One region of the Weizmannia sp. FSL K6-0777 genome, then DNA from elsewhere that is predicted to be linked to it. Evidence: riboswitches for the same ligand, from Rfam matches in the RefSeq annotation. Region 1 holds a riboswitch; each other region holds the start of a gene.
What was found. Region 1 has a riboswitch for S-adenosylmethionine ahead of NST70_RS01555 (phosphoadenylyl-sulfate reductase). Riboswitches for the same ligand answer to the same signal wherever they lie in the genome.

Region 1 (4,213 bases):
ATAATGATAACGGGCAGAGGATACATCAAAACCGTGCAGTCCGGCCCCCACCGCCTCCACATTTTTCACCCAGCCGAACGTGACGTGCGCAAAAGTCAGGCAGCTTGAACGGTTATTTCCTGCCGCCGTTCTTTCCTCTTGCCCGAGCCTTTCGACATTCCAATCGAGCGTGAGCCCCTCCACCGATATATGGTGATTGCCACGATGAAAATGGGCATTTTGGATGAGACGCGTTTTTTTCGGTGCATGCGGATGGAGTTTGATGATGGTTACGCCTTTTCCGCTGCCGCAAAGGCATGTCCATGAAGGCAGCTTAAGCCCCTTTACTAGAAAAACACCATTCGGTACGATCACTTTCACCCGGCCGTTTCCCAATGCTTTTTGGAAAGCCGCTGTGCAGTCGGTTTTTCCATCGCCGACCGCACCGTAATCTGCCACATTGACTGTACGGGATGCCACAGCCAGCAGACGGCTGTACGCTTGATCCAATATCGTTTTCCATTCCGGGTACACGAGGCCGTTCTGATCTGCAAGCGTTTTATACGGTTCAACCGGATATCGCCGGTTCAGCAGCAACCGTGAAAGGGAAAACGGTTTGTGAAATTCCGGCTGACAGTACTGTTGAAAAAGTGCTTCATTCTCCCGGATCAGGGTACCCGGCTGGACTGTCCTGCGTGAAAGTTGGCGCAGCAGTATGCCGTTTGTCCAGGGGTCATGATGCTTGTCCAAATGAATCATTTTTCCACCTCGCTTTGCCTTCATTCAGTCTGTGTCAATTGATATATGTAGTTTACCCCCGCAGGTTGGAAAACGCACTGAAAAAGAAGACTTTTCCAAACCATAGTTGTTAATATAAAAAATAAATTGAATTTTATGTTAGAATCAATGAAAAGGAAGGTGAAATTTAATGAGCCTGCCAAAATGTTTGAATTGTAACCATCAATTTAAGTGGATTTATATTTTTAAGAGACTATGGAAGTTTGACCAAACCATGGAATGTCCAAATTGTACAGCCAAGTTATATCCAAGTATGAAGTTTCGAAATAAAGTTGGTTATCTTTCTCTACTTTGCCTTTTCGTATCATTTGGACTGATGATATTGGGCATTCCAAAAGTTGCATTCATAACACTAATCGTCATTATTTGGGTTTGTTTGATTCTTACGATGCCTTATGTTTATTCGTTTGATAATAAGGAAAGACCTCTATGGTAAAAGGTAGCTGTTGCTCCTTTTTAAAAAGATGCTGCAGAAATCCGGGTGGTGATGGAGCGCAGATTTGAGCCTGGTACGACTGAGGACATCCGCAAGTTTAAAGATGAATGACCAATCTGGTACAGAAGCAAAATTTTGAAGAAAAGCCCAAGGAAGCTAGCCAAAAAATGAAGGGTTGGTTGGAAACTTTTTCCGTTCAATGAGGATCAAAAACGGACATATAACATCTTTCATGAAAATGGGCCTGATTTTCTTTATCAGAATTTTTCGTTGACGAATAGCATAAGAAGGTATACAATAAACTTCAAGCTTATATGTTGTTATTTTCTTATCAAGAGAGGTGGAGGGAAGGGCCCTGTGAAGCCTCGGCAGCAGGTCCGGAAACGGGCACTGTGCCAATTCCTGCAGGTGGTGGCCTGAAAGATAAGAAGATTTCCCGGGAATGGATATCTTCTTACTTCAGGGTAAGAAGATTTTTGTCGTTTAATCCTTAGTAATCGAATAAGAAAGAAGGGAATAGAGTGGAGCAAACGCGGCTCACATATGAACAGTTTACGTCGGATCCGTTCGCAGCGTTCGTGCCGGAAGATGAAACGAAGGGCGCATTGGAAATTTTGCAGTGGGCATATGGCACGTACGGCAAATCAGTGGTATATGCGTGCAGTTTCGGCGCAGAAGGAATGGTGCTGATTGATCTCATTTCGAAAGTCAGAGAAGATGCGGATATCGTATTTTTGGATACCGACCTGCACTTTCCGCAGACTTACGAATTGATTGAAAAAGTGAAAAAGAAATATCCGGCTTTAAATATACAAATGAAAAAACCGTCGCTTACGCTTGATGAACAGGCGGCGCAATACGGATCTGCCCTTTGGAAAAGGGATCCGGACCAATGCTGTTATATCCGGAAAATCAAGCCGCTTGAAGAAACGCTGCAGGGAGCTGTGGCCTGGATATCCGGCTTACGACGGGAGCAATCGCCGACAAGGGCGAAAACGAATTTTGTCAATAAGGATGAAAGGTTCCATTCGATTAAAATTTGCCCGTTGATTCATTGGACATGGGATGATGTTTGGAACTATATCCGGTCTAACAATCTTCCATATAACGAATTGCACGACCAGGGATATCCGAGCATCGGCTGCTTCCCGTGCACACGTGCTGTCGGAAACAGCGACTCAAGAGCGGGAAGATGGGCGGGCTTTAATAAAACCGAGTGCGGGCTGCATACGGTTCAGAAAAAATAAGGCTGCTATATAAAATGACATAGGTAATAAGAGTAAGCATCAGTCTGCATGACAAGATTTCGTTCATTTTATAAAATTCCTAGATTTGGTAAGGATGCGGCAATTAAAGGCAAATCGGTTTTATGAAAAAACCAGGGAAAAAATTGCACTTGGAAGCTGATTCAGCGTATAGAGAAGACAAAATCGCATTTTCGAAGATGGATTCTTTTATATTTTGAGATGGAGCTTGCTGATAAATTGGGTACAAACGCAGAATTGGACCCGTTCAGCAAGCTCTAGCGGCAAAAGCAGCCAGCTTTTTCAGGTGCCCGCTTGTAGCCAATCCAGACTAGGATCGTTCAAGTGCTCGCATCAACCGAAACAACGAGTCCGATTAAGTTTAAAGCAGGTGAAGAAATGAGAAAAGTATATTTAGTCGGGGCAGGACCCGGCGATCCGGAGCTGATTACAGTGAAAGGATTGCGCCTGATCCGGGAAGCGGATGTCATTTTATATGACCGGCTGGTGAATCCGGATCTGTTAAAAGAGGCAAGGCCGGATGCAGAACTTGTCTACTGCGGGAAAAAACCGGATGCCCATACGATGACGCAGGATATGATCAACCACCTGCTTGTGAAATTTGCTAACCAAGGCAAAACGGTTGTCCGTTTAAAAGGCGGTGATCCGTTTATATTCGGTAGAGGCGGGGAGGAAGCGGAAGTCCTGGTGCAAAAACATATTCCGTTTGAAATCGTGCCGGGAATTACAGCCGGTTCCGCTGTGCCCGCCTATGCCGGCATTCCGCTCACCCACCGCGGGCTCAGTACATCCGTTGCTTTTATCGCGGGCGTCACGAAAAAAGGCGAAGATCTTGATGCGTATTGGTCCAAATATGCGGGAATTGATACACTTTGCATTTATATGGGCGTGAAAAATCTGCCACTCATCTGTGCGCAACTGATAAAGCACGGCAAATCGCCGGACATGCCGGCTGCACTAATCCGCTGGGGCACGACTGAAAAACAGGAAACCGCGGTCAGCACGCTTGGAAATTTAAGTGAAAAGGCGGCTGGGCTGCGCAACCCATCGCTTTTGATCATCGGAGAAGTGGTAAAACTGCGCGAAGAGTTAAAATGGTTTGAACAGCTTTCTGCTGCTCCGGCCTGTACCGGGTGAACGGGTATGAAACAAGGCGTTTTATATGTCAGCCATGGCAGCCGTGTGCCTGAAACCGCCCGGGAAGCAACAGCGACGATCCGGCAAGCAATGGCGCAGGTGGATGCGGATCTCCAGGAAATTTGCTATCTGGAAATTGCGGAACCGGATATTGCGGCAGGGATTGATGCGCTTGTCCGGGGTGGCGCAGGGCGCATTGCCGTTGTGCCGGTATTGCTGCTGAGTGCCGGGCATTATTATGAGGATATCCCGCGTGCGATTCGGGAAGCGAAACAACGTTATCCGCATATTGTGTTTACGTACGGCCGCCCGCTCGGTGTCGGGGACCGGATCATCGGGATTCTGGCGGAAAATATTATGGAAACCGGCATGCCTCCGGGTGCTGAGATTCTGATTGTTGGACGCGGCAGCCGCAACCCGGAAACACTGTACGATTTTGCAAAAATTGCTGCCGGGTTGCGTGCGCAATTGGGGACAGAACAGATCAAAACGGCTTATTTGGCAGTGCTTGAGCCTCGTTTTGATGATGCGCTGAAGGAGCTGACCGCAACCGGGCACCCGGTAGTTGTGGCCCCTTATCTTTGGTTTACCGGCGTGC
Region 2 (4,213 bases), 1.1 Mb from region 1:
ACGATATTAGAAAAATTGGAGCAATATCAAAAAGAAAATGGGATTCCAACTAGAACAGCCGCAATCTTAGAATTGTTGAGAAAAGGATTGGAAAAATAACTTTGGCTAAAGCCAACCGAAATTCATCTCCCACCTACTCATTGGTGCGATTCGCACCTTTACATTCCTTGAGGATGGGAGACTTCTTTCGGAAAGCCGTTAAAAACCGGACGGACGATTATCATGCAATTTTGTTCGAAACCCGTCTGCTCGGGCAAAAAGCGGTGTGCATCAGTGGCGAGGAAGCAGTCAAAATGTTTTATGACCCGGAAAAATTCAAACGAAACGGGGCTGTGCCGAAACGTATTCAAAAAACGTTGTTTGGCGAAAATGCGATCCAGACGCTCGATGGAAAAGAGCATCTCCACCGGAAAGCGCTGTTTTTATCGCTGATGGGGCCGGATGCGCAGCAGCATTTGGCACAAATGGTCCGGGCAGCATGGGAAGCGCGCATCCCCGAATGGGAGCAAAAAGACCGTATTGTTTTGTTTGACATCCAACATGTGAAAAAGAAAACGCCTGCCGGTTAATGGCGGGCGTTTTCTTTTTTTCTTAATCGTCGCTTCCCAAAATGCCGAGAATTTGCAAAATGTAAATAAACAGGTTGATAAAATCAAGGTACAGGCTTAAAGCCAGAAGCGGGACCATTTCCTCGGAAATGCCATGGTGCTTCATTTGGTTAAAGTCAAAAACCACATACAGGGAAAAAACAATCGCGCCAATGAAGGAATACGCGAGCATCCCGGTTGAGGTTAGCGGACTAAAAATGCTGAATATTCCGATGAAGATCAATGCCAGCAATGCGACAAGCAATGCGGTGCTTAAAAAGCCAAGATCCCTTTTGGTAACGGCCCCAATGACACCCATCACGGCAAAAATGCCGAACGTGGAACCAAAAGCGAGCAGCACGACTTCAGCACCAGCCTGGGATGCATAATAAGCCACAATCGGATATGTCGTAATGCCGGAAATAAAGGTGAAGGCATAAACGAACATATACCCGACGCTCTTTTTCCTCCTTAACCAGAAAGCGGCAATGACCATTACAATTTCCGCGACCATCAGCGGCATCATGAGCGCAGGCGGAATAAATCTTCCCGTATATAAACCCGCGGTTGCAAACAGCAGTGAAACAGCAAAGACGCCAAGCACTTTCTGGAACACAGGCCTTGATTGTACAGCCTCCATAAAACCCCTCCTTGTTTTTCTTAGTACTATTATATTTTCACATCGCCCCTGATTTCAATCTTTCCGTCCCATTTTAAAAAATAATGCGAGTGCCCTTGACAAAAATGGGCGAAACATTTAAAGTGTATTTAAACCAAATAATATTTAAAATTCTTATCCAGAGAGGTGGAGGGACTGGCCCTTTGAAGCCTCGGCAGCGGTCTTTTTTTAAAGAACTGTGCCAATTCCAGAAAGCAATTGCTTGAAGATAAGAAGAGCGGACGGTTCTATTTTGCAATCCAAACCTCTTCTTATTGCCGAAGAGGTTTTTTTTTGATGGGCCTATGCAGTTAAAAGCAATTTCTTTCTGCGCACAGCAGCTGTTTAAAAAAATATGCAGAAAGAGGGAATCATGATGACAAAAACATTAACAAAAGCGCCGTACAGAGCAGACATTGTCGGAAGTTTTTTGCGCCCGGCCCGGCTGCACGATGCGCGGGAAAAATTTGCAGCGGGCACCATTTCGGCGGAAGACTTGCGTGCAATTGAAAATGAAGAAATCCGCCGGCTTGTCGACAAACAACTTGAAGCCGGCCTTGAAGCAGTAACGGACGGGGAATTCCGGCGAAGATTCTGGCATACGGATTTCATGGAGCATTTGAACGGGGTGGAAGGGTATGTACCGAACCATGGATACCGGTTTGTTGGCATTGAAACAGAAGCTTATGACGTCCGGGTAACCGGAAAAATCTCCTTTAACCCGGACCATCCGCACATAAAAGATTTTATTGCGCTGAAAGAAATCGCCGGGGACAGGGCGATTGCGAAAATGACCATTCCAAGCCCGAATCAGTTTTTCAATGCCGGGATCCGCAATGAAGACATTTACCCGGATCTTGAAGAATACACAAATGATATTATCCAAACTTACCGGGATGCGATCAAAGCTTTTTATGATGCCGGCTGCCGCTACTTACAGCTGGATGATGTCTATCTTGCCGGCCTGTGTGCACCGAAACTGCCGTTTACAGACAGTGACCTCAAGAGGGAAAGATTGATTGATCTCGCTTTACATGTAGCTAACAGCGTACTGGAAGGTAAGCCCGATGACCTGACCATCACAACCCATCTGTGCCGCGGCAACTACCAGTCGAAATGGGCTTTTGAAGGCCCATATGATAAAATTGCCCCGAAAATCTTTGCAAACGAAAAAGTAGACGGGTTTTTCCTTGAATACGACGATGAGCGTTCCGGCGGATTTGAACCGTTAAAATACATTCCGGAAGGCGGACCGAAAGTCGTGCTTGGCATTTTTACATCGAAAAAGGGCGAACTTGAAGATAAGGAACTGATCAAAAAACGAATTCAGGAAGCATCCAGGTATGTACCGCTCGAACAGCTTTGCATCAGCACTCAGTGCGGCTTCTCCTCCACCCACCACGGCAATCTTTTAACAGAAGAACAGCAGTGGGAAAAAGTAAAATATATTGTGGATACCGCAAAGAAAATTTGGGGATAAACCGGAAAAACCCGCTGGGCAGCCAGCGGGTTTTTTATCCGTCAGGACCGTGATTCAAGCACGAATCCCTTTTTCTTTTCATACAAGCTGTTTGTTCATAATTGAAGCGCACAGCCAGCTTTAATGCGAATGCTGGGCACGACCAACACTCCGTCGAACCCCGTGTGTGCGGGCTGCTTCTTCAGCCGGTGATTTAATGAAAAGCGTAATCGCAAAAGAGATCAGGCAGAGAATCGTGATCGCATGGAATGTCGGCATAAAGCCCCCGAGAAGAGAAGCAATGACCGATCCGGATAATGCGCCGATGCCGAACCCTTGGTAAATCACTGAATAATTGGCGCTTTGATTTTTCAGACCGAAGAAGTCTGAAATAATAGCCGGAAATACGGTGACATTTCCGCCGAAACCGAAAGCAATCGCTGCAACACAGATAAAGAACAAGGCGAAATTTAAGTGGGCATAGCTTAAAACGGAAACCGCAATGGCCGTTGCAAGCAGCGTCCCTGATACCACTTTCATTCTTCCAACATGGTCTGATAAACCGCCGAGAATGAGCCGTCCGATTGTGTTAAAAACGGCAATGAGTGCAACTGCATTGCTGGCCGTCGCAACATCCAGCCCGACAAGCCTCGTGCCAATGTCTTTTACAAGGCTGATCAGATACAAACCACTCATACATGCAGTGAAGAATACGATGAATAAAAGGTAAGCTTGTTTCGTTTTGAGCATTTCTTTGATGGTAAAATCTTTTCCGGCCGGTTGTTTGGATACAGTACCGGATGTGGTTGCATTTTCTGCTTCTTTCAAGAGGAAAGATCCGCCGGTGATCATGACAATCGCAATCACTCCCCAGCAAAGGAAAGCCTGTGTGACGCCAAACGAACTGAGGACGGCACCGTTTATAAACTTAAATACCAGGCTGCCAGTCCCGTACGCCCCGACGGAGATGCCTGAAACGAGGCCTTTTTTATCCGGAAACCATTTCATTAAATTGGATAAAGTCGTGATGTAAGCTGTCCCGTCAGCATAACCAACGATAAGCCCTGCCAACAGATAGAGCATCCAAAGTGTAGGTGCAAATGCACTCAAGATTAATCCTGCGCCAAGCAAAATGCCGGAAAAAGCAACCAAGCGGCGCAAACCCCATTTTGCCTGTAATTTTGTGGCAAACAATGTCGATACCGCAAGTGCCAGGCTTAAAATGGAAAATGTCGTCGATACGGCACTCAATTGCCATCCAAATTTATCAACAAGCGGCTGGTTAAACAAACTCCAAGTATAAACCGTCCCAAGCCCCATTTGCACAATCATCGTCCCCAATACAATCAGGCTGCGGTTTGCTTTTTGTTCTAACATGTCCGGTTCCTCCCGTTTCTTCTGTCCTTTTCTACAGCTCAAATTATAGTACGAAAATAAGGAGGGAACGCATTTTCGGAACGAGAATGCTTTAAAAAGGAATAAACGGTATACAAAAAGGAATGGACGGCA
Region 3 (4,213 bases), 780 kb from region 1:
GGCAGCCATCGCATCCTGCGCCATCTTCATTTAAAAATAAGAAAAGGGGAATTTGTTGCGATTGTTGGGAGGAGCGGATGCGGCAAAAGTACGCTTCTCAGGCTGCTTTCAGGACTTGAAGCGGCAAGCGGCGGAAAAATCCTTATAAACGGGGCGCCTTTATCCGGCAGAAACGGATCGGCAAAAATGATGTTTCAGGACGGCCGCCTGCTCCCATGGAAAACCGTGCTTCAAAATGTCGGGCTTGGCCTTGCGGGCGACTGGAAGAACAAGGCACTTGAAATGCTTGGAAAAGTCGGGCTGGAAGGGCGTGCAAATGATTGGCCTTCGTCTTTATCCGGCGGCCAGAAACAAAGGGTGGCACTGGCGAGGGCATTAATCCATGAGCCGGACATCCTTCTCCTCGATGAACCGCTTGGGGCGCTCGATGCATTAACCCGGATTGAAATGCATGCGCTGATCCAGTCGCTTTGGCTTGAAAAACATTTTACGGCCATATTGGTGACACATGACGTGGAAGAAGCAGTCGCCCTTGCCGATCGGGTAGTGTTAATCGAAGAAGGGGAAATTGGGATGGACTGCCCGGTAAAACTCCCTTATCCGCGGAAAAGGGACCACGCCCTCTTTGCAGCAACGGCCAATCATATTTTAAACCGCATTTTAGGGAGCGGCCACCCGGTTTTGCATGCAATGAAAAATTAAGGAAGAAATGGGGGATTCATATGGCGGAAAAAATAGTACTGCTGAACGGGAGCCCTTCTGCGTATACGAGATTAAATGGGATCCGTGATTATATCAGGGCCGGGTTAAGGGGGCACGGGTACGAACCGGAGCTCATCAATATCCGGGAACTTCCGGCCGGCGATTTAATGCATGCCCGGCAAAGCCCGCCCATCACCGGGGCATTAAGAAAAGTGGAAGAAGGCGATACGATAATCATTTTGACACCGGTCTATAAAGCGTCTTATTCCGGACTGCTCAAGACGTTTCTGGATCTTTTGCCGCAAAATGGCTTATCCGGCAAACAGGTGCTGCCGCTCGCCATGGGCGGCACATTCGGCCACTTGCTCGCGCTCGATTACGCCCTGAAACCGGTCTTGGCTTCGCTCGGGACAACTTGCATTGAAAAAGGGGTGTTCATTCTCGACCAACAAGTGAAAAAAAAGGATGGGTTTTATGAACTCGACCGGCAAGCGGCTGGCCGCCTGAATGCTGCTTTAAAAACAGCATTTCCGCAAATTTCCATACCGCTGTACTCTTAAACAAATCCGGCATTTGGACGATATCCAAATGCCGGCATTCGTGTAGCACGAACAACGGGAAAAGAGATAACCGGAATGCCGGCGCCCGTCATCCCATCTTTTGTTTGGGAAGTGCCGCTTTTTTCTTTTCCAGTGCAAACCGGACTTTCTCGGTTGTTTCGATCTGTGTGATGTTTCCTTCATGGATCGAAATGACCACTGTTCCAAACTCCAGTTTTTGCAATGATTCCATAATGCGGGCTACTTTCGTTTCATCAATATGAGCCATTTTTCATACCCCCCAAAATAAATTTCGTGTGTGCGTGGTGGTCCGGCCGGCCATGCGGATGATCCAAAAAAGAAAGGCCCCCTTCAAGAAAAGTTAAGAAGAGGGCGAGGCTCCTTAACTTATCTTCCAAGCTTGGCGCTTGCTGGAATTAGCACAGTATTCCCAAAAAGAATCTGTTGCTGAGGTTTCCTCGGGCCAGTCCCTCCCCCTCTCTTGATAAGCTGTATAGAAATAATTTGTTAAAACTATGATAAATAATATTATTCCGATTTGTCAACTTATATTTTCGGCATTTCAGCTGCTTTTCGGGCAAAACCGATTCGGATAGGGTATGATAATAGAAAAAGTGTGTTAAGGGTGTGAGATTGTGCCAGAGACAGATGTATCCAAGTTTGAGAAGAAAATCGAGGTGCGGAACATCCGCTTTGAAGACATTGATGATATTATGGCATTGTCGAAAAAATGTTTTCCGGGGATGGAGCCGTGGAAACACGAGCAGCTGGAAAGCCATATCCGGATTTTTCCGGAAGGGCAGTTTTGCGTGGAATACGAAGGGAAAATCGTCGGTTCCTGCTCCAGCTTAATTGTCAATTTCGATGAATACGAAGACCAGCATACATGGGATACGATCACTGCGAACGGCTACATTACCAACCATAATCCGCACGGGCTCAACCTGTACGGCATTGAAGTGATGATCGACCCGGAATACCGGCGCATGAAGTTCGGGCACCGTTTGTATGAGGCACGGAAAGAGCTTTGCCGGAAAATGAACCTTCAAAGCATCATCATTGGCGGCCGGATTCCGAATTACAGCAAATATAAAGACAAAATGACCCCGCGCGAATACGTGGAAGAAGTCGAGATGCACAATATTTATGACCCGGTTCTGTCCTTCCAGCTGCTTGAAGGGTTCCAGATTATGCGGATCAACAGGCAGTATTTGCCGGATGATACAGCATCCGCTTCATTTGCAACGCTTATGGAATGGCATAACGTCGATTATTTGCCGAAGTCCCGCCGTGTCTATCATGCTTCGTTCCCGGTCAGGATTACAGCGATCCAATATATGATGAAAAAAATTGATTCCTTCGATGATTTTGTCAGACAGGTAGAATATTATGTCGATGTGGCCGCGGATTTCGGTTCTGATTTCGCCGTTTTTCCGGAAATTTTCACCACACAGTTGATGTCCTACCTGGAAGAAAAACGCCCTGACCAGGCAGTGCGCCGGCTTTCCGGGTACACAGACCAATATATTGAACTGTTTACAGAGCTTGCCGTACGCTACAATGTCAACATTATCGGCGGGTCCCATTTTGTGGAAGAAGACGGGGGCATTTACAATGTCGCTTTTTTGTTCCGGCGCGATGGGACGATTGAGAGGCAGACCAAACTCCATATTACGCCAAATGAGCGGAAATGGTGGGGGATCGCGGAAGGAAACGAACTCAATGTATTTGATACGGATTGCGGGAAAATTGCGATTCTGATTTGCTATGATATCGAGTTTCCGGAGCTGGCCCGTGTCGCTGTCGACCACGGTGCGAACATTATTTTTGTCCCGTTTTGCACGGACGACCGCCAGGCCTATTTGCGCGTCCGCTACTGTGCACAGGCGCGGGCCATTGAAAACCAGGTGTACACCTGTATTGCGGGAACAGTCGGCAACCTGACCCACGTGGAAAACATGGATATCCAGTATGCCCAGTCCGGGATCTTTTCTCCCTCCGATTTCGGTTTTGCCCGCGATGGCATTGTCGGGGAATGCGATCCCAATGTCGATACCGTCGTTGTCGGCGATGTCGATCTTGAGAAGCTGCGCCGCAACCGCAACAGCGGCTCCGTCCGGCAACTGGCCGACCGGAGAAGGGATTTGTATCAGATTAAGATCAACACCAAGGCCTGAGCATGACGGACTGGACGCAAGACCGGCCGGGCAGCCGCCAAGTGCCTGAACGGCTGCTCGGAAAAACCGGATACCGCATCAAAAAACCGCTTAGAGGATGGAAGCTCTAAGCGGTTTTTCATGATTCAGGCGATCTTCAGCACGACCATCAGGCTGGTCATCAACACAATGCTGATCAAAATGGACAACGAGTTAAACGTGCTGGACATGGCGACATTGCCGCCGCATTTCTGGGTAAATGCCGTGCAGACGGCGGAAATCGGCGCAAACGCGATAATCACGAGCACGAGCCGAACTTCAAGCGGCAGCGGCAGCAGGAAATAAAAGAATGCTGCAAACAGGATGGCCATTCCGTAACGGATGATAACGGCTTTTAAGATGCCCGCAACCTGGCTTTTTTCAAGCCGGAGTTCAAAACCGATCCCGATCATCAGCATGGCCAGAAAGCCGTTTGCCTGTCCGACGATTCCGGTAAATGTGGTCACGCCTGCCGGCAATGTAATATGCAAAAGCGACAGCGCAAGCATGATCAGATAGGTATCCATCGGGATGGATGAAAACATTTTTTTTAGGTAAGATGCCGCATTTGTTCTTTCGTTGTTGGCAACGGCGGAAGCAATCGAATATGTGCCGCCCGTGCATAAAACCGAATTGCCGGCATCGAACAGGCAGGTTGCCACTACACCAACGGGCCCCAGGAAATTTTGTACATAGGGGAGCGTAAAACAGCCAATATTATAACCAGAATAATTGATCATGTTAAAGGCTTTTTCC
Region 4 (4,213 bases), 970 kb from region 1:
TTGCTTGACCCACGGTTTCTTTACATGGCCAAAATAGAATGTAAGCAATACGGTGACAAGGCTCAAAACAGCAACAAGCGGCCGGACTTCCTGATGGGCACCCGTAATGCCGAGCATCCCTTTCATAAAAGAGCCGCTCAACTGCAGCACCAACAACAGCAAATAAATAAATGTCACTACCGGCGTAAACAGTTTATTTAATTGGTCCACAAGTCCGGTAAAAGCGAGCAGGAAGAAAAAGATGCCGGTTACAATCAGTGCGCCTGCCAAATATTGCAGAGATTCAGTGCTTGAACTATACAAGCTGCCGACAAGCCCTGCATAAATGGCAAACACGCTCCACCACAACCCGGCCGGCCCTTCATTGATGGGCATTCTGTGGCCGAAAATTCCTTGCAAAAGGCCGCCGATCCCGAGTACAAAAAGCGTCCGCTGCACAAACAGGGCAGTCTCACCTGCACTGAAATGGAAAGCATCCGCAATGGCAATCGGGGCCGCGATCGACCCGGCGATCATAAATGCCATCCATTGCAGCGACGAAATCAATGTTTTCATAGACACACCGTTCTTTCCGTTCAAAAAATGGAAAATACCAGTAAATATAATTATAGCAAAACAGGTTTTACATTTTAAACATAATACACTTTGCGGACGAGGGAGGGATAGCGGGCATGGCGGATAGCGGCATAAACAGGGGTTGCAAACCGGACGGGGCGCGGGTTAAGCCATGTTTTTTGCCTCTATTTAAATGATATATATGTGGCAGGGGCTAAGCTATGTTTGGATCCGCAAAAAATTTCTGGGCGATCTTCATGCAGAACGCTTTTTGTTTGTCACTAAAAGAGTTGCGGCTGCCTTTACTTAGGCATGCTATCTCGAAAAAAATTATGATGGATAATTTTTGCTGGTGCTACGTGGTAGCGGCATGGCCGGTTATGTTGAGGAAGCGAGGTCAAAAGGTGTTGTTTCTTAACATAGAGCGCGTCTACGTTAAGAAAGCGAGCGAAAATAGCTTTGTTTCTTAACATAGAGGTCGGCTACGTTAAGGAAGCGAGCGAAAATTGCGTTGTTCCTTAACATAGAGTACGTCTACGTGAAGAAAGCGAGAAAAAAAGGTGTTGTTTCTTAACATAGAGGCTGTCTACGTAAAGGAAGCGAGGTAAAAAGACATTGTTCCTTAACATAGTGCACGTCTACATTAAGGAAGCGAGCAAAAAAAGTGTTGTTTCTTAACATAGAGCCCGTCTACGTTAAGAAAGCGAGCAAAAAAGACGTTGTTCCTTAACATAGAGTCCGTCTACGTTAAGGAAGCGAGGTCAAAAGGCGTTGTTCCTTAACATAGAGCCCGTCTACGTAAAGGAAGCGAGCGAAAAAGGTGCTGTTCCTTAACATAGAGCCCGTCTACGTTAAGGAAGCAAGCAAAAAAGACGTTGTTTCTTAACATAGAGTGCGTCTACATTAAGGAAGCGAGGTAAAAAGACATTGTTCCTTAACATAGAGCATGTCTACATTAAGGAAGCGAGAAAAAATTATATTGTTCCTTAACATAGAGGCCGTCTACGTTAAGAAAGTTCGGTAAAAAGATGTTGTTTCTTAACATAGAGGTCGTCTACGTAAAGGAAGCGCGGTAAAAAGACGTTGTTTCTTAACATAGAGCGCCTCTACATTAAGGAAGCGAGCAAAAAAGGCACTGTTCCTTCAAATAGAAGCGTCTATGTTCATTCTTTGCCAAAATTTGTTTGGGTAAAAACAATCCGGGCAATGGATCCCTTGCCCGAAAACATTCCTTATTCTGTGACGCTTACGCTGGCGCTGGCAACTGCCCGTTTGTGTCTTCTGATTGTATAGAAAATGAGGATGGCCCATATTGCCGCAATGGCTGTATAGGTAACGCCGTACCAGCCGCTACCGGCGCCCGCCATTTTTAATAAAGTTTGCACGTTGCTGAACACAATCATGCCGCTGACAATGACAGCCAGCAAATGAGCCGGTAAAATTTTAACCAGATAGGCTGCAATCGGCGCGGCGATCAGGCCGCCAAGCATGAGGGCGATCGTCCAAATCCAGTTAATTTGCATAGCGCCGAGGGATAAGAGGAAACCGATGCTTGATGCCAAGGATACAGCAAATTCACTAGTATCCACCGAGCCGATCACTTTCCGCGGTTCGATGTCATTTCTGGACAGCAAAGCCGGTGTGGCGATAGGGCCCCAGCCGCCGCCCCCCGTTGCATCAAAAAATCCTGCGACAAAGCCAAGTGGGATAAAAAATATGTTTGACCTGGTTTGCTTTTTGACTTTCGACGCCCCGCGCGTATTGAACAGAAACCGGGTAAGAATATAGAGGCCAAGGGCGATCAGAAAAATAGAAATGTACGGTTTTAATGTGCTTGCAGGAAGATGGCTAAGCACGGTTGCCCCGAGAAAGGCGCCGACAGCTCCAGGTACAACCAGTTTCCAAATGATCCCTTTATCGACATTCCCAAATTTCATATGTGAAACTCCGGAAGCCGCCGTTGTAAAAACTTCCGCCAAATGCACAGAAGCTGACGCGACAGCCGGCGCAATCCCGAAAGCTAGCAAAAGTGAGGTTGAAGTCACCCCGTAACCCATTCCAAGAGATCCATCCACCAATTGCGCGGCAAGGCCGACAAGTGCTAAGACAATTAATTTTTGCATGTTCAAGTTCCTCGCTTTCTTCATTCATAAATTTAATTCATCCTGATGTAGAGGAATTATACGCATCAGGGCCTATCCTGGTTCAAACGGCCGGCCTTGCAGAAATAAAAAACTTTCCGCCATTTTTACGGAAAGACAGCGAGTAAAGGATAAGCGCTTATCTTTCAAAATGGTACCCATTTTGCTGGAATTGGCACCTTGCTGCTCGCTGCAGGTTGCCGGACTTCATCGGGCCAGATCCCTCCGTCGCTCTTGATAAGTTATTTGTTGTTTAAAATTTTATCAGAAAATAAATGGAAGTCAATATAATTATTGCAAGTTTTTTTATCGGATTTATCCGAATGGAGGGATAAAGAAAAAAACTCCCTATCAGATCACGCTCTGTCGGGAGTTTTTTTTCTTTACGCTGATTGGTTTTTTTAAAGCAGGTTCAGAACCAGGCGGGGCATCATGGCCGCTTTCATTTGCTTCACAAAACGAAAAAGAGTCCAAACGGGTTGGCGTGCCGCCCATTCTGGCAGTTTGACACGCCGTGCACACCGTGTCTGTCCTCTCACCGCCAAGGGAACCGGTTTTATCAACACCGCTTGTTTGTGCTCGCTTATCGCGCAGTTGTATTTCTGTCCTCTCCCTGCCCAAAAGACCGGTTTTATCAACACAGCCGGCTGGAGCCTATTCCTTTCCTTTGATTCTCAGTGACAGGACGACGAGCACGATTAAAATAGCAAGGCAGACGCTTATTCCAATCGGGTTTCCGCCGCCCAGCAAAAAGGACAGGAAAATGCCTGCCAGTGCAAGCAGCGCAATCCAGACCATGAAAGGATACCCTTTTACACGGAAGGAAGGCAATTTTGCATACGACTTCCGGAGCCGCAGTTCGGCTGCGCAGATGGCGATCCAAACAAGGACGACGGTAAATCCCGGGATGGTCATCAAATAGCTGATGACCTCATTCGGCGTAAGATAGGCCAGAATCACGCCGGCTAAAATAAACAGTGAGGTCAGCAAAATACTAATGAGCGGGACGCCTTTCCGGGAAATTTTTAAAAAGGCGTGCGGCGCTTCTCCGGACTGTGCCATGTTAAACAGTGTGCGTGAAGTGGCATAAATGCCGGAATTGGCGGCAGAAAGAACGGCCGTCAAGAGCACAAAATTCATCACATGGGCGGCAGCGGGGATCCCTGTGCGGCTGAATACCTGTACAAACGGGCTTTCCACGGAAGAAACCTGATTCCACGGGACAATGCCACAAATGACCAGGATTGGCAAAATATAAAAAAGCATGACACGAATAACGGTCTGTTTAATCACACGCGGCAACACTTTCTCGCTGTCTTTTGTTTCCGAAACGGTAACGCCGATCAGTTCCGCCCCGCCGTATGAAAACATAACGATCAGAAAAGCATTGAACGTACCGTGAAGCCCGTTCGGAAAAAAGCCGCCGTGCGCGGTATAGTTGGACAGCGTGGAAGATGTCCCGGGGAATAAACCGAATAAAATCAGCGCACCAAGCAGGATAAAAACGATCAACGTGA

Region 2: it holds a riboswitch for S-adenosylmethionine, as region 1 does, so the genes downstream of both, NST70_RS13260 (5-methyltetrahydropteroyltriglutamate--homocysteine S-methyltransferase) here and NST70_RS01555 (phosphoadenylyl-sulfate reductase) in region 1, are expected to answer to the same signal.
Region 3: it holds a riboswitch for S-adenosylmethionine, as region 1 does, so the genes downstream of both, NST70_RS14925 (YezD family protein) here and NST70_RS01555 (phosphoadenylyl-sulfate reductase) in region 1, are expected to answer to the same signal.
Region 4: it holds a riboswitch for S-adenosylmethionine, as region 1 does, so the genes downstream of both, NST70_RS14100 (sulfite exporter TauE/SafE family protein) here and NST70_RS01555 (phosphoadenylyl-sulfate reductase) in region 1, are expected to answer to the same signal.

What each region holds. Positions count from the first base shown of each region.
Region 1 covers NZ_CP151971.1:307,274-311,486, forward strand. Annotated here, with positions in the region: gene NST70_RS01545 (glycosyl hydrolase family 28-related protein) at 1-738, opposite strand, end outside; gene NST70_RS01550 (TIGR04104 family putative zinc finger protein) at 908-1,213, shown strand; SAM riboswitch class I at 1,539-1,643, shown strand; gene NST70_RS01555 (phosphoadenylyl-sulfate reductase) at 1,735-2,460, shown strand; gene cobA (uroporphyrinogen-III C-methyltransferase) at 2,857-3,615, shown strand; gene NST70_RS01565 (sirohydrochlorin chelatase) at 3,622-4,213, shown strand, end outside.
Region 2 covers NZ_CP151971.1:2,749,634-2,753,846, forward strand. Annotated here, with positions in the region: gene NST70_RS13245 (ribbon-helix-helix protein, CopG family) at 1-99, shown strand, start outside; gene NST70_RS13250 (hypothetical protein) at 174-569, shown strand; gene NST70_RS13255 (Bax inhibitor-1/YccA family protein) at 592-1,227, opposite strand; SAM riboswitch class I at 1,378-1,481, shown strand; gene NST70_RS13260 (5-methyltetrahydropteroyltriglutamate--homocysteine S-methyltransferase) at 1,622-2,725, shown strand; gene NST70_RS13265 (OFA family MFS transporter) at 2,846-4,081, opposite strand.
Region 3 covers NZ_CP151971.1:3,110,669-3,114,881, reverse strand. Annotated here, with positions in the region: gene NST70_RS14935 (ATP-binding cassette domain-containing protein) at 1-702, shown strand, start outside; gene ssuE (NADPH-dependent FMN reductase) at 723-1,262, shown strand; gene NST70_RS14925 (YezD family protein) at 1,351-1,530, opposite strand; SAM riboswitch class I at 1,647-1,753, opposite strand; gene NST70_RS14920 (bifunctional GNAT family N-acetyltransferase/carbon-nitrogen hydrolase family protein) at 1,895-3,439, shown strand; gene NST70_RS14915 (AEC family transporter) at 3,565-4,213, opposite strand, start outside.
Region 4 covers NZ_CP151971.1:2,922,626-2,926,838, reverse strand. Annotated here, with positions in the region: gene NST70_RS14105 (purine/pyrimidine permease) at 1-555, opposite strand, end outside; gene NST70_RS14100 (sulfite exporter TauE/SafE family protein) at 1,788-2,678, opposite strand; SAM riboswitch class I at 2,833-2,940, opposite strand; gene NST70_RS14095 (amino acid permease) at 3,351-4,213, opposite strand, start outside.